DNA from 2 places in the Micromonospora sp. CA-269861 genome. Region 1 is predicted to be linked to the other one. Evidence: riboswitches for the same ligand, from Rfam matches in the RefSeq annotation. Region 1 holds a riboswitch; the other holds the start of a gene.
What was found. A riboswitch is a leader RNA that binds a small molecule or an ion and turns the genes downstream of it on or off. The one in region 1 is predicted to bind thiamine pyrophosphate.

Region 1 (14,094 bases):
TGCGCTCCACCGGCCGACACCACCGCGACTGAACCGCCGCGACTCACCGCGCCGCGCAGGCGTACCGACCGGCCGCCACCTGATCCACTCGGGTTGCCCCCCGGGACGCCGCGAGGACGGCCCGGCCGTGCCCCGGGGGGAACCGGGTGGGTCAGGCGAGCGGGAGGTAGACCCGGCTGCCGCCAGAGACGAACTCCTCCGACTTGTCCTTCATGCCGCGTGCCGCGTACTCCTTGAGCTCCTGGGTGATCTTCATGGAGCAGAACTTCGGGCCACACATCGAGCAGAAGTGTGCGGTCTTCGCCGGCTCGGCGGGCAGGGTCGCGTCGTGGTACGAGCGTGCCGTCTCCGGGTCCAGTGAGAGGTTGAACTGATCCTCCCAGCGGAACTCGAACCGCGCCTTCGACAGGGCGTCGTCCCAGGCCTGCGCGCCGGGGTGCCCCTTGGCCAGGTCCGCCGCGTGTGCCGCGATCTTGTACGCGATCACGCCCGCCTTCACGTCGTCCCGGTCCGGCAGGCCGAGGTGTTCCTTCGGCGTGACGTAGCAGAGCATCGCGGTGCCGAACATGCCGATCATCGCGGCGCCGATCGCCGAGGTGATGTGGTCGTACGCCGGGGCGATGTCGGTGGTCAGCGGACCGAGCGTGTAGAAGGGCGCCTCGTGGCACCACTCCTGCTGAAGGTCCACGTTCTCCTTGATCTTGTGCATCGGCACGTGACCGGGGCCCTCGATCATCACCTGGACGTCGTACGCCCAGGCGACCTTCGTCAGCTCGCCAAGGGTGCGCAGCTCGGCGAACTGCGCCTCGTCATTGGCGTCGGCGATGGAGCCGGGACGCAGCCCGTCACCGAGGGAGAACGTCACGTCGTACCTGGCGAGGAGCGCGCACAGCTCCTCGAAGTTGGTGTAGAGGAAGTTCTCCTCGTGATGCGCCAGGCACCACGCAGCCATGATGGAACCGCCCCGGGACACGATCCCGGTGACCCGGTCCACGGCCAGCGGCACGTACGGCAGGAGCACTCCGGCGTGCACAGTCATGTAGTCCACGCCCTGCTCGGCCTGCTCGATCACGGTCTCCCGGAACACCTCCCAGCTCAACTTCACCGGGTCGCCGCCGACCTTCTCGAGTGCCTGGTAGATCGGCACCGTCCCGATCGGCACCGGCGAGTTCCGCACGATCGCCTCGCGGGTCTCGTGGATCCGCTTGCCGGTGGACAGGTCCATCACGGTGTCCGCGCCCCAGCGGGTGGCCCAGGTGAGCTTCTCCACCTCCTCGGCGACCGACGAGCTGACCGCCGAGGTGCCGATGTTGGCGTTCACCTTGACCAGGAACGCCTTGCCGATGATCGCCGGTTCGCACTCCGGGTGGTTGACGTTGAGCGGCAGCACCGCCCGGCCGGCGGCGATCTCGGCCCGCACGAGTTCCGGGTCGACGTTCTCCCGGATCGCCACGAACTCCATCTCCGGCGTCACCACGCCGGCCCGCGCATACGCGAGCTGGGTGGGCCGGCGACCGTCCACCCCGGCGAGTGGCGTGCCCGCACCTCGCACCGGCGCCACGTCACCCCGCTCGGCGATCCACGGCCCGCGCAGCGGCGGCAGCCCCACCTCCGGGTCGGAACCGGGACCTGACGTGTCGTAGAGCCGCACCGGCGGAAGATCTCCGGTCAGTCCCACCTCCGCGAACGGCACCCGGACATCCGGCCGCGAACCCTCGACGTACACCTTGCCTCGTGCGTGCATGACAGCCTCCCTGGTGATCAAGCGGACCAGCCGAAGTGGTTCAGCGGCCCGCGCCCCGCGCCCAGCTCCCAGCTCCGCGCGCCGGTCAGCGCACGGAGCACGTACTCCTTGGCGGCCCCCACGGCGGCCGGCACCGGATCGCCCAGACCGAGCCGCACGGCGATCGCCGCCGAGAACGAACACCCGGTGCCGTGCGTGTGCCGGGTCGTCACCCGGGGCGCGCGCAACAGGGTGGTGACGCCGCCGCCGTGCAGCACGTCGACCGCCTCGCCCCCGTCCAGGTCGCCCCCGGTGACCACCACGTACTCCGGGCCGCCGGCCGCGAGCGCCTCGGCGGCCACGACCATCGCGGCCACGTCGTCCACCGGGCGTCCGGTGATCGCCGCGGCCTCCGCGCAGTTCGGGGTCGCCACCCTGGCGTACGGCAGCAGCCGCTCCACCGCGCCCACCACGCCGAGCCGGTGACCGCTCGTGGCGACCAGCACCGGGTCCACGACGAGTTGAGGCAGCCGACCGTCCCGGGCCGCCTCGGCCACCACGTCAGCGATCGCCGGGGTGCCGAGCATCCCCGTCTTCACCGCGCAGACGGTGAAATCGGTGAGCACGCTGTCCAACTGCTCGGTGACAGTGCGCGGGGGCAGCGGCAGCACCGCGTCGACACCCCTGGTGTTCTGCGCGGTGACCGCCGTGAGGACGCTGGTGCCGTACGCGCCCAGCGCGGCGAAGACCTTGAGGTCGGCCTGGATACCTGCGCCGCCGCCGGAGTCCGAGCCGGCGATGGTGAGGATGGTGCGCGGTGTCACTTCTCCTCCTTGGTTGCGGTTTGGGGCTGCGGCCGACCGTGCCCACTTCGGGCGGTCAGGCTTGATCCCTGCGTGGGCACGGTCGGCCGCAGCCCCTGTCGTGGAGACCTGGTGCCTCCGCGCCGGGTTTGGGTCAGCTCAGGGGTGACCGCCTCTTGGAAAGCGCTGGTCAGGGTGGCTGCTGTTTCGGTGGGGTCTTTTGCTCGCATGAGTGCGCCCAGCACCGCCACGCCGACGGCTCCCGCCTGGACGCAGGCGGTTACCTGTTGTGGGGTTTCCACTCCGCCCAGGGCCAGCAGCGGCACCGGGCTGGCCTCGACCAGCGTTCGCAGGCCATTCGGTCCCAGGGGTGGGCCGTAACCCGGCTTCGTCTTCGTGAGATAGACCGGGGAGACCGTGGCGTACTGCTCGGTGGTCAGGCGGTTCAGCTCGGGTTGGTGGTGGCAGGAGCGGCCGACCAGGCCGTGGGCCGGCGGCGGGTACGGGCCGGCGGCGGGCAGGTGCACGGCGTCGCCGCCGAGCGGGTCCGGGCCGGCAACGATGAGGGTTCCGCCGACGTCGGCGAGGATCGCGCGCAGGTCGGCCGCGAGGGCGGCGCGTTCGGCGCGGGGCAGGTCCTTCTCCCGCAGCACCACCCAGCGCACTCCCCCGGCCACGGCTCCCGCCACGACCCGGTCGAGCGCGGCCCGCGCGACGAGCCGATCGGTCAACACGACAACTCCGGACGGCGGGGTCACAGGTCGGGTCTTCCCTCGTCGGGGGTGGAGGCGAGCGCGTGGAAGCGGCGCTCGATCCGGCCGGCGCCGGCCGCCAGACGCCCGGCCTCGACCGCGTACCGCATCGCGGTGGCCATCGCCACCGGGTCGGCGGCCCGGGTGACGGCGCTCGCCAGCAGCACCCCGTCGCAGCCCAGCTCCATCGCCAGGGCCGCGTCGGACGCGGTGCCGATGCCGGCGTCGAGGATCACCGGCACGTCCACACCCTGTCGGATGAGTCGGATGTGGTGCGGGTTGCCGATGCCGAGCCCCGAACCGATCGGGGAGCCGGCCGGCATCACCGCGGCGCAGCCCACGTCGGCGAGACGGCGGGCGAGCACCGGGTCGTCGCTGGTGTACGGCAGCACTGTGAAGCCGTCGGCGACCAACTCCTCGGCGGCGCGGAGCAGTTCCACCCCGTCGGGCAGGAGCGTCCGTTCGTCGCCGATCACCTCCAGCTTGATCCAGTCGGTGTCGAACGCGTCCCGGGCCAGCCGGGCCACCTTCACCGCCTCGGTCGCGGTGTGGCAGCCGGCGGTGTTCGGCAGCAGGCGTACGCCGCACCGGTCCAGCAGGTCCAGCAGCCCACCGGTGGAGCCCGGCGCGGTGCCCACCCGGCGCAGCGCCAGGGTGACCAGCTCGGTTCCGGACGCCCGGATCGCCTGCTCCAACACGTGCAGGTTCGCGGCGCCGCCGGTGCCGAGGATCAGCCGTGAGGTGAAGGTCTCCCCACCCAGCTCGAACGGCATGCCGCTCACCCGCCCTGCGCCGCGGTGAGGACCTCGACCCGGTCACCGTCGCGCAGCGTCCGCGCCGACCAGCCGGTCCGGGGCACCACCTCGCCGTTGACCGCGACCGCCACCCCACGCGGGTGCGCCACGATGTCGCGGACCAGGTCCGCCACTGACGCGCCGGCCGCGACGTCGCGTCCGGCCCCGTTCACCGTCAACTCCACGGGTCCCCCTCCATCGTCGGTTCAGGTCCGCCCACCGCGGCAGCGCCGAAACGGTCGGCGCGAAAGGGCGCAAGCAGCGGGTCGGGTACGCCGCCGAGCACCAGATCGGCGATCAGGTCGGCGGTGATCGGGGTGAGCACGATGCCGTGCCGGTGATGCCCGGTGGCGGCCAGGACGCCCGGCCGGTCGGGCAGCGGCCCGAGGATCGGCGCGTTGTCCGGGGTGCCCGGGCGCAGCCCGGCGACCGCCTCGACCAGGTCGTACTCGGCCAGTTCGGGCAGCAGGTCGACCCCGGCGCGCAGCAGCCGCTGCACCGCGCCGGCGGTGACAGTGGTGTCCGAGCGCTCCTCGACAGTCGCGCCGAGCACTACCTCGCCGTCGGCGCGGGGCACCAGGTAGACGTGCTCGCCGTCGGCGTACCCCCGGATCACGTGCCGGAAGCCCGGCGCGACGCCGTCGGGCGCGCGCAGCCGGAGGATCTGGCCCTTCACCGGCCGCACGGGCAGGCCGGTGAGCGCGGCGGCCCCGCAGCCGGCGGCGACCACCGTGACCCCGGCATCCACATCGGACAAATGTCGGACCGGCTGTGGCACGAGCACCGCGCCGGCCCGCTGCGCAGCCGCGCGCAGCGCCGGCACCAGCAGCCGGGGGTCGACCTGGTGGTCGGTGGGCGCGAGCGCGCCGCCGCGCACCCGTGGGGCGAGCGCCGGTTCGCGGTCGCGCAGCTCGCTGGGGCGCAGCGGCGTCACGGGCAGGCCCAAACCCTGCTGGTACGCCCACAGCCGCCGCGCCTCGGCCAGGTCGTCGCCGGTGAGCCCGACCATCAGGGTGCCCTCGGTCCGGTAGCCGATCCCGACTCCGGCGGCCTCGGTCAGCTCGGCGGCGAACGCCGGCCAGCGGGAGGCGGATGCCAGCAGCAACCCGGTCAGCTCCCGCTCACCGAAGTACGCCTCGGCGACCGGGGAGAGCATGCCGGCGGCCACCGCCGACGCCCCCGAGCCGGGTGCCGGATCGTGCACCGCCACCCGCAACCCTCGCCCGGCGCATCGCCAGGCGATCGCCAACCCGATCGGCCCCGCCCCCACCACTGCCACGTCCGGCCGGACCCGGTCGCTCGACGGCGCTGACGGGTACCGGCCGGTCAGCACGTCAGGGCCTCGATCAGCTCGGCGGTCGCCCGTGCCGGGTCGGCGGCTGTGGAGACGGCACCGACAACCGCCACCCCGTACGCCCCGGCGGCCCTCAGCTCCGGCACCCGCGCGGCTGTCACTCCGCCGATGGCGATGACCGGGACGTCGACGGCGTCGACGACGGCGCGTACCCCGGCGGGCCCGATGGGGTCCGGCAGGCCGGTCTTGGTGCTGGTGGTGTGGCACGGCCCGACGCCGAGGTAACTGGCTCCCGCCGCGACGGCCTCGCCCGCCGTGCCCGGCGCGCGGGCGGTGGCCCCCAGCACGCCGGTGGGGCCGAGCACCCGGCGGGCGGCGGCGACCGGCAGGTCGTCGGCACCGACGTGCCCACCGGCGGCTCCCACCGCCAGCGCCACGTGCAACCTGTCGTTGACCAGGCAGGTTGCCCCGTACGGCGTGCAGAGCGCCAGCACCCGCCGGGTCAGGTCGTACGCCTCGCGGTCGGTGGCGGAATCCTCGACCCGGACCTGCACCACCAGGTCGGCGTGGGCCACGGTGAGGGCGGCGCGAACCACGGCGAGTGGGTCGCGACCGGGTCGGGTGTCGGTGATGAGATGCAATCGCCCCAGGGACGGCACGGCAACGCTCCTCCCTGCGCCGGCATTACCCGGATCAGGTTCGACGGTCGGGGGCTGTCAGCCCCCCTCTCAGCCCGGTACACCGGGCTCCCGTGGGTTACTTGCGTGTCACCGTACGACAGATCCGCCGGGCTGCCAAGGCGAGGGGGCGGCGGCGGCCGGTGGACCGGGCCGCGTCAGAACGATCAAGATCCATGGGGCACTTCATGCGGTCCTGTTCGGAATGTCGCCCCCCGTTGCAGAACCGTTACCCGTCCGCATCTTGCCCGACATCGAGCCAGCCGAATTAATTTGTTCAGCGATTCGACAAAATGTCGGTGGGGACACCCTGGCACGGTGTGACCACCGGCTCCATCAGGGACGGCCTTCGGCGTGCCGACTCCCGCGAGCTCTGTCACTACGACACAGGAGGCGGCGTGTCCCGTTCTCGTCGTGCCCGCGTACCCATCACCGCAACCCTGATCTCCCTGGCCATGGCCTCGACCACCCTGTTCGGCGCGCCCGCCCAGGCGGCCGCCCAGGTCCCCCCACGGGATGCGAAAGCCGCATCCCCGGTCAGCCAGGTGGCGCCGAAGGCGCCAAAGGCCGCAGCCGATCCCTTCTCCGTCCTCATCTTCTCCAAGACCGCCGGCTTCCGGCACGACTCCATCCCCACCGGCATCGCCGCCATCCAACAACTCGGCGTCGACAACGGATTCACCGTGGACAACTCCGAGGACGGCGCCGCATTCAACGACGCCAACCTGGCGAAGTACAAGGCGGTGATCTGGCTCTCCACCACCGGTGACGTGCTCAACGCCGACCAGCAGGCGGCGTTCGAGCGCTACGTGAAGGCGGGCGGCGGCTACGTCGGCATCCACGCGGCGTCGGACACCGAGTACAGCTGGGCCTGGTACGGCGACCTGGTCGGCGCGTACTTCGCCAACCACCCGCAGAACCAGCAGGCCACAGTCAAGGTGGAGGATCACGCCCACCCGTCCACTGCCGGACTGCCGGACCGCTGGTCCCGGTTCGACGAGTGGTACAACTACCAGACCAACCCCCGGCCGGACGTCCACGTGCTGGCCAGCCTGGACGAGAAGAGCTACACCGCCGGCGCCGGCGCGATGGGTGCGGACCACCCGATCGCCTGGTGTCAGGACTTCGACGGTGGTCGGTCCTGGTACACCGGAGGCGGGCACACCCGGGAGTCGTACGCCGAGCCCGGCTTCCTCTCCCACCTGCTCGGCGGCATCCGCACCGCGGCAGGTGTCGAGAACGCCGACTGCGGCGCCTCGAAGACCTCGAACTTCGAGAAGGTCACGCTGGACAGCAACACCAGCAACCCGATGGAGTTGGACATCGCCCCCGACGGGCGGGTCTTCTACATCGAGCGCGACGGTCGCGTGCAGATCGTGAAGCCGGACACCGGCAACACCGTCACCGCCGTCGACCTGGACGTCTTCACCGGCAACGAGGACGGCCTCATCGGCATCCGGCTCGACCCGGACTTCGCCACCAATAACTGGGTGTACCTGTACTACGCCCCGAACGACGGGGTCACCCGCAACCTGCTGTCCCGCTTCACGGTGACCGGCGACACCATTAACCCGGCCAGCGAGAAGCAGGTGCTGCGGGTCGACACCCAGCGCAACACCTGCTGCCACGCCGGCGGCAGCATGGCCTTCGACGGCGACGGCAACCTCTACCTGGCCACCGGTGACAACACCAACCCGTTCGAGTCGAACTCGTACTCGCCGATCGACGAGCGGTCGGGCCGCCAGGACTACGACGCGCAGCGCACCTCCGCCAACACGAACGACCTGCGCGGCAAGGTGATCCGGATCCACCCGGAGGACGACGGAACGTACACCGTGCCGTCGGGCAACCTCTTCGCGGCGGGCACCGAAAAGACCCGTCCCGAGATCTACGCGATGGGCTTCCGCAACCCGTTCCGGATCGGCACCGACCCGAAGACCAACACGCTGTACGTAGCGGACTACGGACCGGACGCCAACGCGGACAACCCGAACCGGGGCCCCCGCGGTCTGGTCGAGTGGAACATCGTCACCCCGGGCAACTACGGCTGGCCGTACTGCACGGGCACGAACGAGGCGTACAACGACTACACGTTCCCGTCCGGCCCGAGCGGCGCGAAGTTCGACTGCGCCGCGCCGGTGAACAACTCGCCGAACAACACCGGCCTGACCAACCTCCCGCCGGTGGTTCCGGCGACCGTCGACTACGGGTACGCCGGTGACGCGCGTTACCCGGAGATCGGTGGCGGTGGCGCCCCGATGGGCGGCCCGGTCTACCGGTACGACGCCGACCTCAACTCGAACCGCAAGTGGCCGGCGTACTACGACGGCAAGGCGCTGCTCGGTGAGTGGAACCAGAACAAGATGTACACCATGCAGGTGACCCCCGACGGCAAGTCGTTGGTGGACATCAACCAGCTGCTCACCGGGCTGAGCATGATCCGGCCGATGGACTTCGAGTTCGGCCCGGACGGCGCGCTGTACCTGATCGAGTGGGGCAGCGGCTTCGGCGGCAACAACGACAACTCCGGCGTCTACCGGATCGACTACACCGCCGGTGACCGCGCACCGATCGCGGCGGCGTCCGCCAACCCGACCTCGGGTCCGGCGCCGTTGACCGTCACGTTCTCCAGCGCCGGCTCACGGGACCCGGACGGTGGCACGCTCACCTACGCCTGGACGTTCGGCGACGGGCAGTCCTCCACCGAGGCCAACCCGACCCACACGTACGCCACGGCGGGCAACTACACCGCCCAGCTCACCGTCACCAACCCCAAGGGTCGGACCGCGGTGGCCAACGTTCCGGTCACCGTGGGCAACACCGCGCCGACGGTCTCCATCGAGTTCCCACCGGACGGCGGCTTCTTCAACTGGGGCGACCAGGTCCGTTACTCGATCAAGGTGACCGACCCCGAGGACGGGCAGATCGACTGTGACCGGGTCGGGCTGCAGGTGCTGCTCGGTCACGACGAGCACGCCCACCCGCTGGAGCAGCACACCGGCTGCACCGGCACCGTCCAGACGTCGCTCGCCTCCGGGCACGGCGCCGAGGCGAACGTCTTCGCGGTCTTCGAGGCCACCTACACCGACAAGGGTGGTGCCGGCGGTGCCGGTGCCCTGACCGGCCGGCAGATCGAGGTCCTCCAGCCGAAGCAGAAGCAGGCCGAGTACTTCACCGCCACCGGGCGTGCCCCGGTGAGCACCGGCGGCGGAGACGCCGGCGTGCAGCGGGAGACCGGCGCCGACACCGCCGGTGGCGGCCAGAACATCGGGTTCATCGAGGACGGCGACTGGTGGTCGGTGGCCCCGGCGGACCTGACCAACATCACCGAGATCCGGTTCCGGGCCGCCTCCGCCGCCGCCGGCGGTCGGATCGAGGTCCGCGCGGGTGCGGTTGACGGACCGGTGGTCGCCACGGCCACCGTGCCGGCGACCGGCGCGTGGCAGACGTACACCGACGTGAGCGCACCGGTCACCGGTGCCGCGAGCGGCTCGCTGTACTTCCTGGCCCGCGACCCGAACGGCGGAACGGGTTCGCTGTTCAACGTCAACTGGATGGACTTCGTCGGCCGCGGTGTCACCGAGAACGGCCCGCCGGTGGTCAGCGCCACTGCCACCCCGGCCACCGGCACCGCACCGGTCACCGTTGCCTTCGACGGCACGGCCACCGACGCCGAGGGCGACACCCCGCTGACGTACGCCTGGGACTTCGGTGACGGAGGCACGGCATCCACCCTGGACGCAAGCCACACCTACACCAGCCCGGGCACCTTCACGGCCACCCTCACGGTGACCGACAGCAAGGGCGCCAAGTCGTACGCCACCGTGCCGGTGCGGGTCGACGCCCCGGACACGTCCTGCTTCGGGGCGCGTTCGGACGACTTCAACGGCAACAGCCTCGACAAGGCGCGCTGGACCAGCGTCATCAGGGAGAACCAGCTCTACTCGCTCAGTGGCGGCGCGCTGCGGCTGCCCACCGGCGTGGGTGACCTCTACGGCGCTCGCAACGACGCCACCAACCTGGTGCTCCAGGCGGCCCCGACCGGCGCGTGGGAGATGACCACAAAGGTCACCCTGCCGGTGACGGCCAACTACCAGCAGGCCGGCGTTCTGGTGTACGGCGACGACGACAACTACGCCAAGCTGGACCTGCTGTACAACGGCAGCCGGCGGGTGGAGTTCATCCGGGAGACGGCTGCCACGCCTCGCAACGAGGCCGCCGACAGCGCCGCCGCACCGGCGGGTGACACCGTGTACCTGCGGATCACCAGCGACGGGACGAACCTGACCGCGTCCGCATCGGGCGACGGGCAGACCTTCACCCCGGTCGGCCGTTCGGCCGCGCTCGCCGGCATCACCAACCCGCGGATCGGGGTCTTCGCGCTCAACGGTGGCACCGAGGCACCTGTCGTCGACGCGGCCTTCGACTCGTTCCAGGTGACGCCGGACGCCCCGGCCGGGCCGGTCGACCCGTCGGACGAGTTCACCGGCAGCACGCTGGACAAGTGCCGGTGGGACGCGATCCTTCGGGAGGACCCGGCCGGTTACCGGGTCGCCGATGGCGCGCTGCGCATCGACGTGCCCAACGGTGACATCTACGGCACCGACAACACCGGGCCGAAGAACTTCATCCTCCAGACCGCGCCCTCGGGCGACTGGACCCTGGAGACGAAGGTCGACGGCAGTCTGCTGAACGAGCAGTACCAGCAGGCCGGTCTGCTCGTGCAGGCCGACGACGACAACTACCTGAAGTTCGACTTCATCGCGGACAACCAGGCCGGCCAGGCGGTGACGCGGCGGATCGAGTTCCGCAGCGAGATCGCCGGGGTGGTCCAGAACCCGCAGCCCGAGGCGGGCAACCTGACCTCGGCGGTGTGGCACCTGCGGTTGGCCCGCACGGGCGACACGTTCACCGCGTCGTACTCGGCCGACGGGACGACCTGGACCGCGTTGACGGCGCTGACCAACAGCGCGGTCGGGGCCACCCCGAAGGTCGGGCTGTTCACCCTCGGCGCCAACCAGACGGCGTCGAAGACCGCCTCGTTCGACTACTTCCGGCTCAGCACCGAGGTGGCCGACGAGACGGCGCCGGTCACCACAGCGGCGGTTTCCGGTACCCCGACCGAGGGGTGGCACACCGGGCCGGTGACGATCACGCTCAGCGGGGCTGACGAGGCCGGCGGTAGTGGGCTCGACAGCACTGAGTACCAGCTGGACGGGGCCACCACCTGGACGGCCTACACCGCTCCGGTGGCGGTCAGCGGGGACGGCGAGCACGAGCTCCGGTTCCGCTCGACGGACAAGGCCGGCAACGTGGAGGCGACGAAGACCGTCTCGGTCAAGATCGACGCCACTGCGCCGGTGACCTCGGCGACGTTCGCTCCGGCGAACGACGCCGGCTGGCACAACGGGACCATCCCGGTCGTGCTGGCCGCCACCGACGCCGGTTCCGGCGTCAAGACGGTGGAGTGGTCGCTGGACGGTGGCGCGTGGACGCCGTACTCGGAGCCGGTCGAGGTGACCGGTGACGGGCAGCACGAGCTGCTGTACCGCTCGACCGACAAGGCGGGCAACGCCGAGACGCTCAAGTCGGCGGTCTTGAAGATCGACGGCACCAAGCCGACGCTGCTGGTGTCCGGGCTCGCCGACGGCCAGCTCTACGGCGACAGCCAGGACATCCGGGTGTCGTGGCAGGCCGTCGACCCGAGCTCGGGCATCGCGAGCGTGGTCGGCCAGTTGGACGGCCAGGCGTATGCCAGCGGCACTCTGCAGGCCATGTACGACCTGTCGCTCGGCCTGCACGAGCTGACCGTGACCGCGACCGACAAGGCGGGCAACAAGACCACCTCGACGGTCAGGTTCTTCGTCACCACCTCGTTCCGGGACATGCAGAGTCTGCTGGACCGGTTCAAGGCGACGGGGCGGCTCTCGACCAAGGCGCACAAGCAGCTGTCGAACAAGCTCGACGCTGTGCGCGCGTCCGAGGCGGCCGGTGACGACAAGGCGGCGGTCCGGCAACTGACCGCATTCCGGACGCTCGCCTCCGACGCCACGCTGGTGGGTGAAGGGGAGATCCGGGACGTCCTGATCCGGGACGCCGACGCCATGATCGTTCGGCTCGGCGGCGCGGCCAGCAAGGCCGGGGTCAAGGCGAACGACGGTGACTCGGTCAAGGGCACCGGACGGCTTGGTGGCGATGCCACCCGGCTGGCACCCGGTCGCCAGCTCTGATCCGACGAGGCCCCTCCCCGGCGCTGCGGCGTCGGGGAGGGGCCTCCCTCATCGGTAGTGAGGAGATGTCCGTGACGGGTATCCGCAAGGTGTTGGCCGCCGTGTCCGTCGGACTGGCCCTGACCCTGGTCGCCGCCGCCCCGGCGGCGGCTCAGGCCGCTCAGGCCGCCGGGGCGGCTCAGGCCGCTCAGGCCGCCGGGGCGGCTCAGGCCGCTCAGGCCGCCGGGGCGGCTCAGGCCGCTCAGGCCGCCGGGGCGGCTCAGGCCGCTCGGGCTGCGCAGGCCGACAAGCTCAAACTCACGGTTGCCGGCGACGGGGCCGAGGGCGTCACCATCCAGGCCACCCACACCGATGGCCGCCGGCTGGAGCAGGTGGTGCGGTTGGTCCTCACCGCCACCGGCCCGGACGGGCAGCGGATCGGGCCGGTGCAGCTGGATCCGCAGCCTGAGGGGCACGGCTTCTACAGCAGCGGCCCGGTGCTCTCCGCCGGCAAGTGGAAGGTGACTGTGAAGTCCCCGGCTCCACTGCAGAGCGAGGCCACCGCCACGGTGCAGGCCAGGGCGGCGCAGTCACCGCCGGCGCCCGAGCCGGTCGCGGTGACCAAGCCGGCGGACGCGGCAGGCGGGGCCGCCGGCTGGTGGCCGTTCGCAGCGGCCGGTCTCGTGCTCGTCGCCGCGGCGATGGGGGTGGCCATGCTGTTCGGCCGCCGCCGCAGCGACTGACCGACAGGCGCTCAAGCGCAGTAACAACGACCGGGCCGGGCCGCGACAAGCGGCCCGGCCCGGTGTCGTTGGGCTCAGAGGATGGCGCGCAGCGCGGCCAGGTCGTCGTCGCTGGGCTCCCAGGTGCCGGCGGCGGCGTTGGCACGCACCTGCTCGGGCGTGGTGGCACCGGCGATCACCGAGGTCACCGCCGGCTGGGCGGCCAGCCCGCCGATCGCCACCTGGAGCATCGTGAGACCCCGCTCGGCCGCGTACGCCTCGATCGCCTCGATGGTGTCCCAGTCGGCAGCGGCGAGCCGCTCCGCGTACCGGCCACCACCGGAGAGCCGGCTGCCGGCCGGCGGCTGACCCTCGCGCTTGTACTTGCCGGTGAGCAGACCGTTGGCGAGCGGGAAGAACGGCAGCATGCCGAGGCCGAACCGCTCACATGCCGGGATCACCTCGGCCTCCACCGACCGCTCCACCAGGCTGTAGTGGTTCTGCGCGCTGATGAAGCGGGACCGGCCGTTGGACGAGGCGACCCAGTCCGCGTCGGCGATCTGCCAGCCGGCGAAGTTGGAGTTGCCCAGGTAGCGCACCTTGCCGTCACGGACCAGGTCGTCCAGGGCCGCGAGGGTCTCGTCGATCGGGGTGCCCGGGTCGGGCTCGTGCATCTGGTACAGGTCGATGTGGTCGGTGCCGAGCCGGCGCAGCGACGCCTCCACCGCGCGGGCGATGTAGCGCCGCGATCCGCGGGCCCCGAAGTCTGGCCCGTTGAGGCCGTTCATATCCATGCCGAACTTGGTGGCCACCACCACGTCGTCCCGGCGCCCCTTGAGCGCCTGCCCGAGCAGCTCCTCGGAGCCGCCCTGCGGCTCGCCGTAGATGTCGGCGGTGTCGAACAGGGTGATGCCGGCGTCCAGGGCGGCGTCCACCACCGCGCGGGTGCCGTCGAGGTCCAGCTTGCGGCCGAAGTTGTTGCAGCCGATGCCGACCACGGACACCACGAGCCCGGAGTCGCCCAGCCGGCGATAGGTCATTTGAGTCACGAGATCCACCCTATGCCGGCCGGACGCACCGTCGCCGGGGACCGCTCACCCGACGTCCCAGACCGGTTCCG
Region 2 (14,094 bases), 690 kb from region 1:
TGAGCAGGAACGCGGACACCTCACCGGCGGCGAGCCGGGGCAGGAAGCGGTCCTTCTGCTCGGTGGTGCCGAACATCTTCAGCGGCTGTGGCACACCTATCGACTGGTGCGCCGAGAGCAGCGCGCCGATGGCCGGGCTGACCGAGCCGGCCAGCATGAGCGCCCGGCAGTAGTGCAGGTTGCTCAGCCCGAGCCCGCCGTACTTCCGGTCGATCTTCATGCCGAACGCGCCGAGGTCGGCCAGGCCGTGGAACACCGAGTCGGGAATGGACGCGTCCCGTTCGATGGCAGCGCCGTCCACCTCGGTGGTCAGGAAGGCGCGGAACCGACCGAGGAAGTCCTCCGCCCGGGTCACGTCGTCCGGATCGGATCGGGGCCACGGGTCGATCAGGTCGAGCCGGAACCGGCCGAGGAACAGCTCCTTGCCGAAGCTGGGCCGGTCCCAGGTGGACTCGCGGGCGGCCTCGGCGACCTGCCGGGCCTCCTTCTCGGAGACCTGCCCGGCTTCCGCGGGCAGCGGCGCGGCGGCACCGGCGGTGGTTTCGGAGTCGGGGCCGTCCGGTGCCGGTCGGCCATTCTGCGTCGTGGTCACGGCTGCCCCCTCGAAGCTCGGTGCGGCTGCGTCGACGTGCGCGACTACCGCCACGCTACCCCCGGTTGTTACCCAGGGGTAGCGCTGCGTGAAGATCGGCGCGGTCAGCGACTGTTGATCGTGTCCGGGTCGTCGTCATCGTCGTCGATGTCGTCCTCACCCCAGTTGCGCCTGGCGAACGGCAGCAGCATCCAGAAGGTGAGGAACCAGAGCCCGGTCAGGGCGCTGAGCACGAAGGCGATCGGCCGGTCCAGCACGAAGTCGGTGATCAGCAGCACCGCGCTGACCATCGCGATCAGCATGAAGGCGAGACCACCGGTGGCCATCCGGTGGGCGAAGCGGACCAGCTCCGGCTTGCGCCCCTGCCGGAACAGCGCCCGGTGGAACGCCACCGGCGAGATGATCATCGCGGTGGCCGCGGCCGCCGCGAGCAACGCCACGATGTAGACGTCGCGTTGGAACTCGCTGGTCTGGGTGAACCCGTTACTGAACGGCAGGGTGAGCAGGAAGGCGAAGAGGATCTGCACGCCGGTCTGGGCGACCCGCAACTCCTGCAACAGGTCGGCGAAGTTGCGCTGCCAGCGCTGCTTCTCGGTCTCCTTGGACACGCGCTACCTCCGGTGAGACGCTACTGCCGGCGGTCCCGGCCGCCGGCAGCAACGCCAATGCCCCACCCGGCCGAGCGCGAAACAGGTTCACGACATCTGCCGTTCATCTCGCGGACGCAGATCGGCCGCCGCGGCGGCGAGCGTCAGGACCCGCGGCGGATGCGGCCCGCGTACCGGGCTTCCAACTCGTTGTTGTGCGCGTCGCCGTCGGGGATGTTCGCCGACAGGTAGACCGGGGCCCGCTCCCCCGCCGCCAGCAAGCGCGCCACCACCTCCACTGTCACCTGCTGGGCCAGCAGCGCCGCGGTGATCGAGGAGACCGCGCCGACCGCGCCGCCGCCGGGCAGGGGCAGCGTCGCATCGCCGTACGGTGCGCCGTTGTCGAGCACCACGTCGGCGAGGTCGCTCAGCTTGCGCCCGGACGGGTGCCGGGAGGTCATCCGGCCGGAGTGCTGCGCCGAGGTGATCGCCACCAGCCCGTGCCCGCGCTCCTTCACCAGCGTGGCGAACTCCACCATCGCGCCGTTGACCCCGGAGTTCGAGGCGAGCACGAAGACGTCGGTGGGGCGCACCGGGGCCAACTCGTAGAGGCGGTGCGCGACGGCCGGGTCACGTTCCAGCAGCGGGCCGAGCCGTTCGGCAGGTTCACCGCCGAGCAGCACCAGGTCGCGGAGCGCGATCCGGTTGGTCGGCACCAGACCGCCCGCCCGTCCGGCGATCTCCATCGCGAGGGCCTCCGAGTGCCCGGTGCCGAACGCGTGCACCACGCCGTCGGCTCGGACGGCCTCGGCGATCAGGTCGGCGGCCCGCCCCACCGCCTCCCGCTGACTGGCGGCCACCCGGCCGATCGTCTCGGTCACCACTGCCAGGTAGTCCTCGGCACTCACCGTCATACGTCCTCCGTCGTTCGATTGCGGGCCAGCCAACGAACCGCGAAGTCGACAGCCGCCCGCTGGCGCATCAACCTGCCGGTCCCGGCGCCGACCGGTCCGGTGCGTACCGCCCCGGTGGCCTCCAGGTCCCCGCCCAACACGGCGAAGTCGTCCGCGTCGAGCCGTACGTCCTGCCACCACACCCATTCCCGACCACCGTCGGCGGTACGCACGGCGGCGCCGAGCCGCTCCCGGGGCGAGCCGGGGCGGCGGTATTCGGCCAGGTGCAGCGAGGTGCTCACCGAGTGGTCCACGCCGAGCAGCAGGACGTCGGCGTCCAGGTCGTAGAGGCGGGCCAGCGGGGAGCCCTCGCCGAGCATGTCCGCCACTGTGTGCCCGGCGGTCACCTGCTCGGCGGCCGGCCCGAGTGCGGCGAACGACACCTGCGGGTGGGAGCTGCGCAGCGCGCCGGGCCAGCCGCGGACGGTTTCGGCGAGCGCACCCATGAACCGGCTCGGGGTGACCGCCGGGTCGAAGCCCGGCATCTCCGAGCGGATCAGCGGCCACCAGTCCGCCGGCACCGGCGGGTTGCGCCACTGCTGGGGGTCGCTGTTGTCGGGCGTGTGGGTCGGCACGACGATCGTGCCGTCCGGGCCGAGCGCGTCGCGCAGGGCGAGCACCACCGCGTGCGGGCCGCCGCTGACGAAGCCCAGCGGACGCAGGGCGGCGTGCACCAGCAGCGTCGCGCCGGGGCGTACGCCCAGCACGCGCAGCTGCGCCGCGATCGAGCGCCGCGACCCTGGCCCGTTGGCGTCCACCGCCGCTCAGGCCGTTCCGCCGGCTCGGGCCAGGATCGCCTCGGCGAGCGGGGCCGGCGCCGCGTCCGGGATCCAGTGACTCACCCCGGACAACTGCATGAAGCGGTAGTCCCCTGTGACGTTCGCCGCGCACGCTTCGGCGGCGGTCCGGCCGATGGCGACGTCCTTGTCACTCCAGACGTACGTGGTGGGCACCGCGACCGGGCCGACGCCGGCCAGGTCGGCGCGGGACATCGCGCGGTACCAGTTCAGCGCGGCGGTGAGCGCCCCCGGCTCGCGCATCGGGTCTGCGTACCGGTTGACCCGGGACGTGTCGCCCACCCCGCCGAGCAGCTTGCGCAGCGCTGTGGCGTGCCACGCCAGCAGCACCTTCTCCGCCTTGTCCGGCTTGCGGAACAGGGCGATGTACGACGAGCGGGCCTTCTGTTGGCCGTCGGTGGTCAGGGCGTGCGCCATGGCCGCCGGATGCGGTACGGACACCGCGGTCAGCGTGTGGACCCGCTCGGGGTGCCGGGCGGCGACCGCCCAGGCCACGATCGCGCCCCAGTCGTGGCCGACCAGGTGGACGGCGTCCAGCCCGAGCGCGTCGAGCACCGCCACCACGTCGGTGACCAGCTCGGGGATGCGGTAGTCGGCCACCGCCGTGGGCCGGGCGCCGGGCGAGTAACCGCGCTGGTCCAGCGCGTACGTGCGCAGCCCGCCCGCGTGCAGCGCCGGCACCACGTCGTCCCACTCGCCGCTGTGCTGAGGAAAACCGTGCAGCAGCAGGACGGGTACGCCGTCCGGTGGACCCTCGACGGTCACCTCGAACGTGAAGCCTCGCGCGTCAACCCGCATGATCGGAAGCGTACCCAGACGGCGGTGGGCCGGTCGCTCCCGCAGGTCAGGCGGATGCCCTGCTGGGCCCGCGCCCAGGTCGGTGCTAGCGTCAGCGAGACAACTTCATATCCGACAGGGGAGCGCACAGCGCTGAGAGTGCGGGCACGCCCGCAGACCCTCGAACCTGATCTGGGTAATGCCAGCGCAGGGAGTTCGGTCGACCTCCAGCCGCGCCGCAGTCCGGTGCCACCGGACGCGGCGTGCGTCTTCTCCTGGTTCTCTTCACTTGAACTGGGAGCAAACCATGGACAACACCACCAACCGTTGGCGCACCATCGACATCGTGGTCGCCTCGGTGATCGCGGTCGCCTTCGGCGTCATCTTCTGGGCCTGGGGCCTGGTCTGGAGCGCCACCGAGGGCGCGTTCGCCTTCTTCCCGCCGGCGCAGACGCTGCTCTACGGCGTCTGGCTGATGCCGGCGGTGATCGGTGGGCTGGTGATCCGCAAGCCCGGTGCCGCGCTCTACTGCGAGACCGTGGCCGCCGTCCTGTCCGCGCTGCTGGGCAGCCAGTGGGCCGGCACGGTGATTCCGCAGGGCATCGTGCAGGGCATCGGCGCCGAGCTGGCCTTCGCCGCCTTCCGGTACCGGTCGTTCCGGCTGCCGACCGCGGTGTTCGCCGGTGCGCTGACCGGTCTCAGCGCCGCGCTGTTCGACTTCTTCGTCTGGAACGTCGACTACGAGCTGACCGACTACCGCATCCCGTACGCGCTGCTCACCATCGTCAGCGCCACCGTGATCGCCGGCGCGGGCGGCTGGCTGCTGACGAAGGCCCTGGCCAACACCGGCGTCCTGGACCGCTTCCCGGTAGGCCGAGACCGCGCCCTGATCTGACCCTGTCCCGTTGATCAAGAGGTTTGCGTCAACGGAAGCCGAATTTCTGACGCAAACCTCTTGATCAACAACTGTGGGTGGGGGCGCGCGGGCCGGGAGGGGGTGGGTTTGGTGGCCGGAGTACTGCTGCGGGGGTTCGGGTGGCGGCACGCTGGACGGCGCGCCTGGGCTGTGCGCGGCGTTGACCTGCGGGTCGAGGCCGGGGAGCGGGTTCTGCTCCTCGGGCCGTCGGGGGCTGGCAAGAGCACACTGCTCAGCGCGCTGGCCGGGCTGCTTCCCGAGGACTCCGGCGAGCAGGAGGGCACCGTCGAGATCGACGGGCTCGACCCGCGCAAGGGTCGGGAGCGGGTCGGCATCGTCTTCCAGGACCCGGAAACCCAACTGGTGATGGCGCGCTGCGGCGACGACGTCGCGTTCGGGCTGGAGAACCGGGGAGTGCCGGCCGACGAGATCTGGCCCCGGGTGGACGAGGCGCTGCACCGGGTCGGTTTCCCGTACTCCCGGGACCGCCACACCGCCGCGCTCTCCGGCGGCGAGCAGCAACGCCTCGCCCTGGCCGGCGCGCTGGCCCTGCGCCCCGCCCTGCTGCTGCTCGACGAGCCGACCGCCAACCTCGACCCGGCCGGAGCCGACCTGGTCCGACACGCGGTGGCCGGCGCGCTGGACGCCGACACCACGCTGATCCTGGTGGAGCACCGGGTCGCCGAGGCGCTGCCGCTCGTCGACCGGGTGGTCGTCCTGGAACCGGGTGGCGGCGTCCGCGCGGACGGCACGCCCGAGGCGGTCTTCGCCGCCCACGGCGCCGCCCTGGCCGCCGAGGGGTCTGGGTGCCGGGTCACCCCATCGCGCCCCGGCCGGCCACCGCCGGCCCCGGGGAGCTGTTGCTCACCGCCGACCGGCTCGGCCTGCCGCCCCGGCTGGGCTGCACCGATCTCGCGGTACGCGCCGGCGAGGCACTCGCCGTACGCGGACCCAACGGTGCCGGCAAGTCCACCCTGGCGTTGCTGCTCGGCGGTCTGCTCCGGCCGGGCAGCGGGAGGGTCACCGCGTCCGCCGAACTGGCCGGCACGGACCACCGCACTCCCCCGCACCGGTGGCGGGCCCCCGCGCTGGCCCGACGGATCGGGTCGGTCTTCCAGGACCCGGAGCACCAGTTCGTCACCAGCACGGTCTTCGACGAGCTGGCGCTCGGCCCGCGCCGCACCGGTCAACCCGAGGCGGTCGTCAAGGAGACCGTGGCCGGGCTGCTGGAACGGCTACGGCTGGCCCGGCTCGCCGCCGCCAACCCGTACACCCTCTCGGGTGGCGAGGCGCGGCGGCTGAGCGTGGCGACCGCCCTGGCCACCGCGCCACGCCTGCTGATCTGCGACGAACCCACCTTCGGCCAGGACCGGCGGACCTGGCGGGAACTTGTCGACCTCTTCGCCGACCTGCGCGACGCCGGGCACGGCGTGGTCACTGTCACCCACGACGCGGACTTCGTCGCCGCGCTCGCCGACCGCACCGTCACCCTGCGACGCACCTCGGACGACGACAGATGATCAGCATCGAGCCGGTCGCCGCGCCGGATGCGCCGTTGGCCCGCCGCAACCCGGTGGCGAAGGTCGCCGCCGCACTTGCCTTCTCGTTCATCCTGCTGGCGACCCTGGACCCGGTCGCCCCGGCGATCGCCATCGCCCTCGAACTGGCAGTCCTGCCGCTGTTCGGCATCCGCTACCGGGTGCTGGCCCGCCGGGCCTGGCCACTGCTGCTCAGCGCCGCCGGCATCCTGGTCACCCTCGTGCTGTTCGCCGCCGACCGGTCCGGCCGGGTCCTGCTGGACGCGGGGCCGGTGCTGGTGAGCACCGGCGTGCTGCTCACCGCGCTCGGCCTGGTGCTGCGCGTGTTCGCGGTGGCGCTGCCCGGTGTGATCGTCTTCGCGACCACCGACCCCACCGACCTGGCCGATGCGTTGATCCAGAACGCGAAGGCGCCGGCCCGGTTCGCCATCGGGGCGCTGGCCGCGTTCCGGCTGGTGCCACTGCTCGGCCAGGAGTGGCAGATGATCAGCATGGCTCGGCGCGCGCGGGGCGTCGACGCGGGACGCAATCCGGTGGCGAAGCTGCGACTCTTCACCTCCACCGCGTTCGCGCTACTGGTCGGGGCGATCCGTCGAGGCACCCGACTGGCCGTGGCGATGGACGCGCGCGGCTTCGACGCCGGCACCCCCCGTACCGTCGCCCGCCAGCAGCGCTTCACCCACGCCGACACGCTCCTCATCGCCGGGGCCGTCGTGCTGGCCGCAGCCGCCCTGACCACGAGCGTCCTCCTGGGCACCTTCCGCCCCCTGATCAGCTGAACCCGCCACCCCGCTGCCCGCTGCCCGCCTGCCCGCCGCCCCGCTGCGCACGCCGCCAAGATCCGCACAACATCAGGGATGTAGTGGCCTCGTCGGCGGCGGAGGCCACTACATCCCTGATGTTGCTGTCACCACCCCGCGCCCACGCCCCGCCGCAGCCCTCGCCCCAGCCCCAGCCCACCCCGCCCCGCCCGCCCGGCCCGCTCCGCCCAGCCCGCTCTGCCCGGCCCGCCGAACTTGCGATTTCTGTCGTTGATTCATCCCGATTTGCCGGTAATGCGGGGACAGGAAGTGCAAGATCGGCGGGTCGGGCCGGGCCGGGCCGGGCCGGGCGGAGCGGGGTGGGCTGGGGCGGAGCGGGGGCTGTGCGGGGTGCATTGGGGCAGGGTGGGGTGGGGTGGGTTGATCAGCTGCGGCGGAAGGCGTAGCGGCGGGCCTGGCCGGCTTGCTGACTGCGGCCGCCGCCGGAGCGGTTGCCGCCGCCCTGCGGTGGCCCGGCCGTCGGTGCCGCCGGTCGCCCGGTCGGCTTCGGCAGATCTCCCACCGTCGGCGCGTCGACAACCGTCGGCACGTCGACCGCTGCCAGTACATCGACCGCTGCCGGCACGTCGACCGGCAGCGCCACCTCGTCCGGGACCGCCGCCGGCAGCGCCGGCTCGGCCAGCACCGCCGGCAGCGCCCGCTCGGCCAGCACCGCCGGCAGCGCCCGCTCGGCCAGCACCGCCGGGAACGCCGGCTCGGCCAGCACCGCCGGGAACGCCGGCTCGGCCAGCGCCGCCGGTAGGGCCGGTTCGGCAGTGAGGTCGAGGTCGGTGAGGGTGGGTGGCAGCGGGCCGTGGCCGGCCGCCGGGTCGACGCCGAGTGGCGTCGCTCTCGGGGTACGGGTCTTCTTCGGGTTACGCCTGGCAGGCATCCGGGCCTCCTTCAATGCCGACCGGCACGGCCGGTCCCGCGCTGCGGCGGTCGGTCGGATCGGCTGGTGACCGTCGTCGCGCGACGGTCGAGTGGGGAAGGGACTGCTCACCGGGGTCTGCCAGGGCCATCGCCGCCTGTCGGCGGGGAGGGGATGCGGGACGCCCGGGAGCGCACGGACCGCGACGCGGGACGGCGGGCCGGCTCGGAAGTGGGGCGTCAGTTACGCATGTCCGTACCGTAGCCACCGCCCGACCGGCGCGCACCCGTTTTTACTGGCACGATCGGCACATGCTGATCGCGTTCTCGATCACCCCGCTCGGCGGTGACGACTCCGTGGGTGACCTGGTGGCCGAGGCGGTGCGGGTGGTCCGTGCGTCCGGCCTGCCCAACCGGACCGATGCCATGTTCACCACCGTCGAGGGCGAGTGGGACGAGGTGATGGCGGTGGTGAAGCAGGCGGTCGACGTGGTCGCCGCGCGGGCGCCCCGGGTGAGTGTGGTGCTCAAGGCCGACGTCCGGCCCGGGGTCACCGACGCGCTCACCGGGAAGATCGCCCGAATCGAAGCCCGCCTCGCCGAAGGCTGACGCGTACGGCGCGGGATGACGACACGTTTCCCTGCGCGCGGTCCACCGACCACTGCGAAGGCATCGGCAACGTCCACGTCACGTGCAGTAACGGGACGTCGATCACTGGTCCGTATCGGCTCCTGTCACGGTAAGTTTCCAAACGCTGATAGTGGTGTGACGAGAGGTGGCGGCACGGATGGCTGATCAGGCGAGGGCACAAATCGGTGTGACCGGGCTGGCGGTGATGGGTCGCAATGTGGCCCGCAACCTGGCCCGCAACGGCTTCACGGTGGCAGTGCACAACCGCTCGCCGGAGCGCACCCGCAGCCTGGTCGCCGAGCACGGCGACGAGGGCACGTTCGTGCCGGGCGAGACGATGGCCGATTTCGTGGCGTCACTGGAACGACCCCGCGCGGTCATCGTCATGGTCAAGGCCGGCGCGCCCACCGACGCGGTGATCGACGAGTTGGTGCCGCTGCTCGACGAGGGCGACATCATCGTCGACTGTGGCAACGCCCACTTCGCCGACACCCGCCGTCGCGAGGAGGCGCTGCGGGCGCAGGGGCTGCACTTCAGCGGCACCGGCGTCTCCGGTGGCGAGGAGGGCGCGCTGCGCGGGCCGAGCATCATGCCGGGTGGCTCCACCGAGTCGTACGCGAAGCTCGGGCCGATGTTCGAGAAGATCGCCGCCCAGGTGGACGGCGTGCCGTGCTGCACGCACGTCGGGCCGGACGGCGCCGGGCACTTCGTGAAGATGGTGCACAACGGCATCGAGTACGCCGACATGCAGCTCATCGCCGAGGCGTACGACCTGCTCCGGGCCGGCCTGGACGCGACGCCTGCCGAGATCGCGGAGATCTTCCGGGAGTGGAACAGCGGCGAGTTGGAGTCGTTCCTCATCGAGATCACCGCCGACGTGCTCGCGCACACCGACGCGGCGACGGGCCGGTCCTTCGTGGACATCGTGCAGGACCGGGCCGAGCAGAAGGGCACCGGTCGGTGGACCGTGCAGAGTGCCCTGGACCTGGGCATCCCGATCACCGGGATCGCCGAGGCGACGTTCGCCCGTTCGCTCTCCGGGCACGTCGACCAGCGCGAGGCGGCCCGCCGGGCGTTCCCCGACGCGGGTGAGAAGTGGCAGGTCTCCGACCGGGAGACCTTCGTCGAGGACGTTCGCCGGGCGCTGCTCGCTTCCAAGATCGTCGCGTACGCGCAGGGCTTCGACCACATCCGCGCGGGCAGCCAGGAATACAACTGGGACATCGACCTCGGCGGCACCGCGACGATCTGGCGGGGCGGCTGCATCATCCGGGCCCGCTTCCTGAACCGGATCCGCGAGGCGTACGACGAGCAGCCCGACCTGCCGACGCTGCTGGTGGCGCCGTACTTCGCGGAGGCGGTCAGCGCTGGTGTGCCGAGCTGGCGACGGGTGGTGGCCGACGCGGCCCGGGCCGGTGTGCCGACGCCCGCGTTCTCGTCGTCGCTGGCGTACTTCGACGCGTTGCGCGCGGAGCGGCTCCCGGCCGCGCTGATCCAGGGCCTGCGGGACAACTTCGGCGCGCACACCTACCAGCGGGTGGACCGCGACGGCTCGTTCCACACCACCTGGGCCGCGGACCGCACCGAGTCCCCGGCGTAGCCGGCGCGGCACCGGCCTAACCGACACGGCGCCGGCCTAACCGACGCGGTGCCCTGCGCCGCCGTGATCGTGCTCGATCCTTGATGTAGTGGTCTCCCCCGACGGGGAGGCCACTACATCCATGTTCGGGGCGGGATCAGGGGACGCGGCACCGTCAGGCGACAGTGGCGTGCATCTCCCAGACGAGGATCTCGGCCGGATCGTCGGCGGTGACCCGCCGGCCACCGGTCATGGTGAGCCGGGCCGCGTCGCCGCTGCCGAGCGGGCCGCTGCCCTCCAGGGTCACCGTGCCGTCGGGCACGTAGACGTGCACGTAGGGCGCGTCGGGGATGGTGACCTCGTCGCCGGGGGCGAGACGGGCGGCGTGCAGGGTCGCGTACCTGTTCTGGATCCGGATCGCCGAGGCACCGTCGTAGCGGTCCATCCCGGAGGCGATCGGCACCAGGCCCCCGCGCAGCAGCTCGTCCTCGATCTCCAACTGCTCGTAGCCGGGGTCGACGCCCTGCTCGTCGGGGAGCACCCACATCTGCACGAAGTGCACCGGGTCGCTGTGCGGCTCCTGGTTGTTGAGCCGCCAGGCGTCGTTCTTCTCCGAGTGCAGGATGCCGGTGCCGGCGCTCATCCGCTGCGCCAGACCCGGGTAGATCACCCCGGAGTGCCCGGTGGAGTCCTGGTGCACCAGGGAACCGCGCAGCACCCAGGTCACGATCTCCATGTCCTGGTGCGGGTGGGTCTCGAAGCCTGCCCCCGGTCGGACCACGTCGTCGTTGTTGACAAGCAGCAGGCCGTGGTGGGTGTTGGCCGGGTCGTAGTGCCGGGAGAACGAGAAGGAGTGCTTGGAGTCCAGCCAGGAGATCCGGGTGGCGAAGCGATCATCGGCACGACGGATGTCGACGGAGGGTGCGGGCGCGGTCACCAGGCACGCTGCCCGGCGTCGGGGGTCGACGGCGCCCAGGTCAGGGCCGGCTCGCCGGTGGCCAGTTCGGCGATCTCACCGGTCCGCAGTTGTGGTGTGTGGCCGAACTCGGCGCAGTGCTGCTCGGCGATCTCGGCACAGATCTCGGCCACCTGCTCGCAGATCGGGTCGCCCAGGTCAGCGGCGTTCAGCGCCATGATCATCTTAAATCGGAGATCCCGCATTTCCCCCCCAACCGCCGTCGTCCCACCACCTCCGGACCCTACCCGCCCCCCTTCCGCAGAACCCCGAAACGACCGCACCAGCCCACCTCGGCACCGGGGACGCGACGGCGCCGCCCGCACGGGGGTGCGGGCGGCGCCGGGGACGGGTGGGGTTGGTCAGAAGAAGCGGCGGCGCTTGGCCTTCTGCGGCCGGATCAGGTCCGCCCCCTTGGTCAGCAACCGGGTCGCCCCGGAGGGACCACGCCGGGCCTCCAGGGTGTGGCTGAGCCGGCGGGCACCGGCAGCGGCCAACGGCACCGCGACCGCCATCACCGCCCACTGGGCAATGCGCTTCTGGATCATGTGGGTTCACCTCCGTCAGTGACTTCTGACGACTCTGATACCCAGAGTGACGTGCGGGTAAGCGCGTCGGCTCAGATAACCGGGGCGACCGGGTTGGGCAGCGCGCCGCCGAAGCGGCGGTCCCGCTGTGCGTACAGCTCGCACGCGTACCAGAGGTGGCGGCGGTCGAAGTCGGGCCAGAGCGTGTCCAGGAAGACCAACTCGGCGTACGCGGTCTGCCAGAGCAGGAAGTTGGAGATCCGCTCCTCCCCCGAGGGGCGCAGGAACAGGTCCACCTCCGGGATCTCCGGGTGGTAGAGGTACTTCGCCACGGTCTTCTCGGTGACCTTCGCCGGATCGAGCCGGCCGGCGGCCACGTCCCGCGCGATCGCGGCGGCGGCGTCACCGATCTCGGCCTGCCCGCCGTAGTTGACGCAGAACTGCAGGGTCAGCGTCGAGTTGTCGCGGGACATCTCCTCGGCGGTCTGCAACTCGGAGATGACGCTCTTCCACAGCCGGCCGGACCGGCCCGACCACACCACCCGTACGCCGAGGTCGACCAGCTGGTCACGGCGGCGACGGATCACGTCCCGGTTGAACCCCATCAGGAACCGGACCTCGTCGGGCGAGCGCCGCCAGTTCTCGGTGGAGAACGCGTACGCCGACAGGTACGGGATGCCCATCTCGATGGCGCCCTCGATGGTGTCGAAGAGGCTGTGCTCCCCCGCCTCGTGCCCCTTGGTGCGGGGCAGCCCGCGGTCCTTGGCCCAGCGGCCGTTGCCGTCCATCACCACCGCCACGTGCTTCGGCACCGCCTCGGTGGGCAGCGCCGGGGGTCGGGCCCCGGACGGGTGCGGCACCGGCGGCGTCGGCTCGCGCCGGCCCGCCTTCTTCGATCGGATCACTCGGTCACTCCCTGTTCGCGCCGTCCGCCCCGGCCTCGACGTCGCCGCGTGGCCGGAGCACCACGGCCCCGGCGCCTTCCGGCGGCGAGGCCGCACCGGCCGCCGAGGAACCCCGGTCGACCAGCGGCAGCGAGCGTAGCGCGCGCTCCAGGTGCCACTGCAGGTGAGCCGCGACCAGCCCACTGCACTCCCGACGTACGGCGGCGTCGGTGGCGTCGGCGATCACCCAGTCGCCGGTGGTCAGCGCGGACATCAGATCGATGGTGGCCGGCGCGGGATGGGCCGCCCCGGGTGGTCGACAATCCGGACAGACCGCCCCGCCGGCCGGTACCGAGAACGCCCGGTGCCGCCCGGGCGTGCCGCAGACCGCGCAGGCGACAAGCGCCGGCGCCCAGCCGGCCAGGGACATCCCGCGCAGCAGGTACGCGTCGAGCACCAGGGTGGTGGCGTGCTCGCCCCGGGACAGCGCCTTCAGCGCGCCGAGGGTGAGCTGGAACAGCCGCAGCGACGGCTCCCGTTCCACCGGGGTCAGCCGCTCGGCGGTCTCGGCGATCGCGCTGGCCGCCGTGTAGCGCGGATAGTCGCCCAGGAACCGTTTGCCGTACAGGTCGATGCCCTCGACCTGGCTGACGGTGTGCAGTGAGCTGCCGTGGTTGCCCTTCGGGTCACCGGCGAGCTGGAGGTCGACGTGGCCGAACGGCTCCAGCCGGGCGCCGAACTTGCTCGTGGTGCGGCGGATGCCGCGAGCCACCGCGCGCAGCCGGCCGTGCCGGCGGGTGAGCAGGGTGATGATCCGGTCGGACTCGCCGAGCTTCTGCACACGCAGCACCACCGCGTCGTCGCGGTAGAGCTGTCGGCGATACCCGGCCATCGGGCCATTCTCCCTCGGGGTGTGAAATCAGGGTTGGTTCGGGGTGCAAGCGCGGTTGAACCCCGATGCGGCCGACTCGGGCTCGGCCGTAGCGTGCTGGTCATGGCACTGCTGCTGACCACCACCCCCCGCCGTCGTCGCGTCGCCACTCCCGTCGCGCTGGGGCTCGCCACCACCCTCATCGTGCTGGCCGGGTGCGACAACCTGTCGTTCCGCCGACTCGACTACGACAACACCGAGGCGGTCCGGATCACCACGGTTCGGCTCTCCGGGGGCTCGGGCGACGTGGTGGTCCGCGGCACCGGCCCGGCATCCGAGGTGCGGATCAAGCGGGTGGTGCGCTATCAGGGCGGCGAACCGGACAACGCCCGGTACGAGATCAAGGGCAGCGAGCTGGTGCTGGACACCGACTGCGGCTCGCGGTGCAGCATCTCCTACGAGGTGACGGTGCCGGAGGGCGTGGCGGTGCAGGGCGAAACCAGCTCCGGCAACGTCGAGCTGACCCGGGTCGGCACCGTGGAGCTGCAGGTGAGCTCGGGCGACGTGCGGGTCTCCGGCGCGTCGGGAGCGGTCGGGGTCGAGGCCCGCTCCGGCAACATCGAGGTGAGCGAGGCCGCCGCGGCGGTACGGCTGCGCGCCTCGTCCGGAGACATCACCGCGCGGCGGCTGGGCGGCACTGTCGACGCCGAGGCCAGCTCGGGCAATGTCAACGTGGAGCTGGACAAGCCCGCCTCGGCCCGGGTCCACGCCTCCAGTGGCGACGTCACGCTTGTGGTGCCGGTGGGCAGCTACCGGGT

Region 2: it holds a riboswitch for thiamine pyrophosphate, as region 1 does, so the genes downstream of both, ACQP0U_RS25700 (ECF transporter S component) here and thiE (thiamine phosphate synthase) in region 1, are expected to answer to the same signal.

What each region holds. Positions count from the first base shown of each region.
Region 1 is NZ_CP192014.1:6,311,594-6,325,687, forward strand. It holds gene ACQP0U_RS28920 (hypothetical protein) at 1-32, shown strand, start outside; gene thiC (phosphomethylpyrimidine synthase ThiC) at 152-1,744, opposite strand; gene thiD (bifunctional hydroxymethylpyrimidine kinase/phosphomethylpyrimidine kinase) at 1,762-2,547, opposite strand; gene ACQP0U_RS28935 (thiamine phosphate synthase) at 2,544-3,284, opposite strand; gene ACQP0U_RS28940 (thiazole synthase) at 3,281-4,060, opposite strand; gene thiS (sulfur carrier protein ThiS) at 4,057-4,257, opposite strand; gene thiO (glycine oxidase ThiO) at 4,248-5,405, opposite strand; gene thiE (thiamine phosphate synthase) at 5,399-6,025, opposite strand; TPP riboswitch at 6,020-6,129, opposite strand; gene ACQP0U_RS28960 (ThuA domain-containing protein) at 6,442-12,273, shown strand; gene ACQP0U_RS28965 (hypothetical protein) at 12,345-12,995, shown strand; gene ACQP0U_RS28970 (aldo/keto reductase) at 13,070-14,032, opposite strand; gene ACQP0U_RS28975 (ABC-F family ATP-binding cassette domain-containing protein) at 14,069-14,094, opposite strand, start outside.
Region 2 is NZ_CP192014.1:5,626,138-5,640,231, forward strand. It holds gene ACQP0U_RS25675 (acyl-CoA dehydrogenase family protein) at 1-592, opposite strand, end outside; gene ACQP0U_RS25680 (DUF6328 family protein) at 697-1,200, opposite strand; gene ACQP0U_RS25685 (sugar isomerase domain-containing protein) at 1,344-2,093, opposite strand; gene ACQP0U_RS25690 (aminoglycoside N(3)-acetyltransferase) at 2,090-2,890, opposite strand; gene ACQP0U_RS25695 (alpha/beta fold hydrolase) at 2,897-3,727, opposite strand; TPP riboswitch at 3,834-3,938, shown strand; gene ACQP0U_RS25700 (ECF transporter S component) at 4,014-4,601, shown strand; partial or broken gene ACQP0U_RS25705 (ABC transporter ATP-binding protein) at 4,713-6,142, shown strand; gene ACQP0U_RS25710 (energy-coupling factor transporter transmembrane component T family protein) at 6,139-6,939, shown strand; gene ACQP0U_RS25715 (hypothetical protein) at 7,346-7,852, opposite strand; gene ACQP0U_RS25720 (thiamine-binding protein) at 8,143-8,439, shown strand; gene gndA (NADP-dependent phosphogluconate dehydrogenase) at 8,618-10,060, shown strand; gene ACQP0U_RS25730 (pirin family protein) at 10,215-10,976, opposite strand; gene ACQP0U_RS25735 (thioredoxin reductase) at 10,973-11,173, opposite strand; gene ACQP0U_RS25740 (hypothetical protein) at 11,357-11,542, opposite strand; gene ACQP0U_RS25745 (isoprenyl transferase) at 11,614-12,426, opposite strand; gene recO (DNA repair protein RecO) at 12,431-13,297, opposite strand; gene ACQP0U_RS25755 (DUF4097 family beta strand repeat-containing protein) at 13,400-14,094, shown strand, end outside.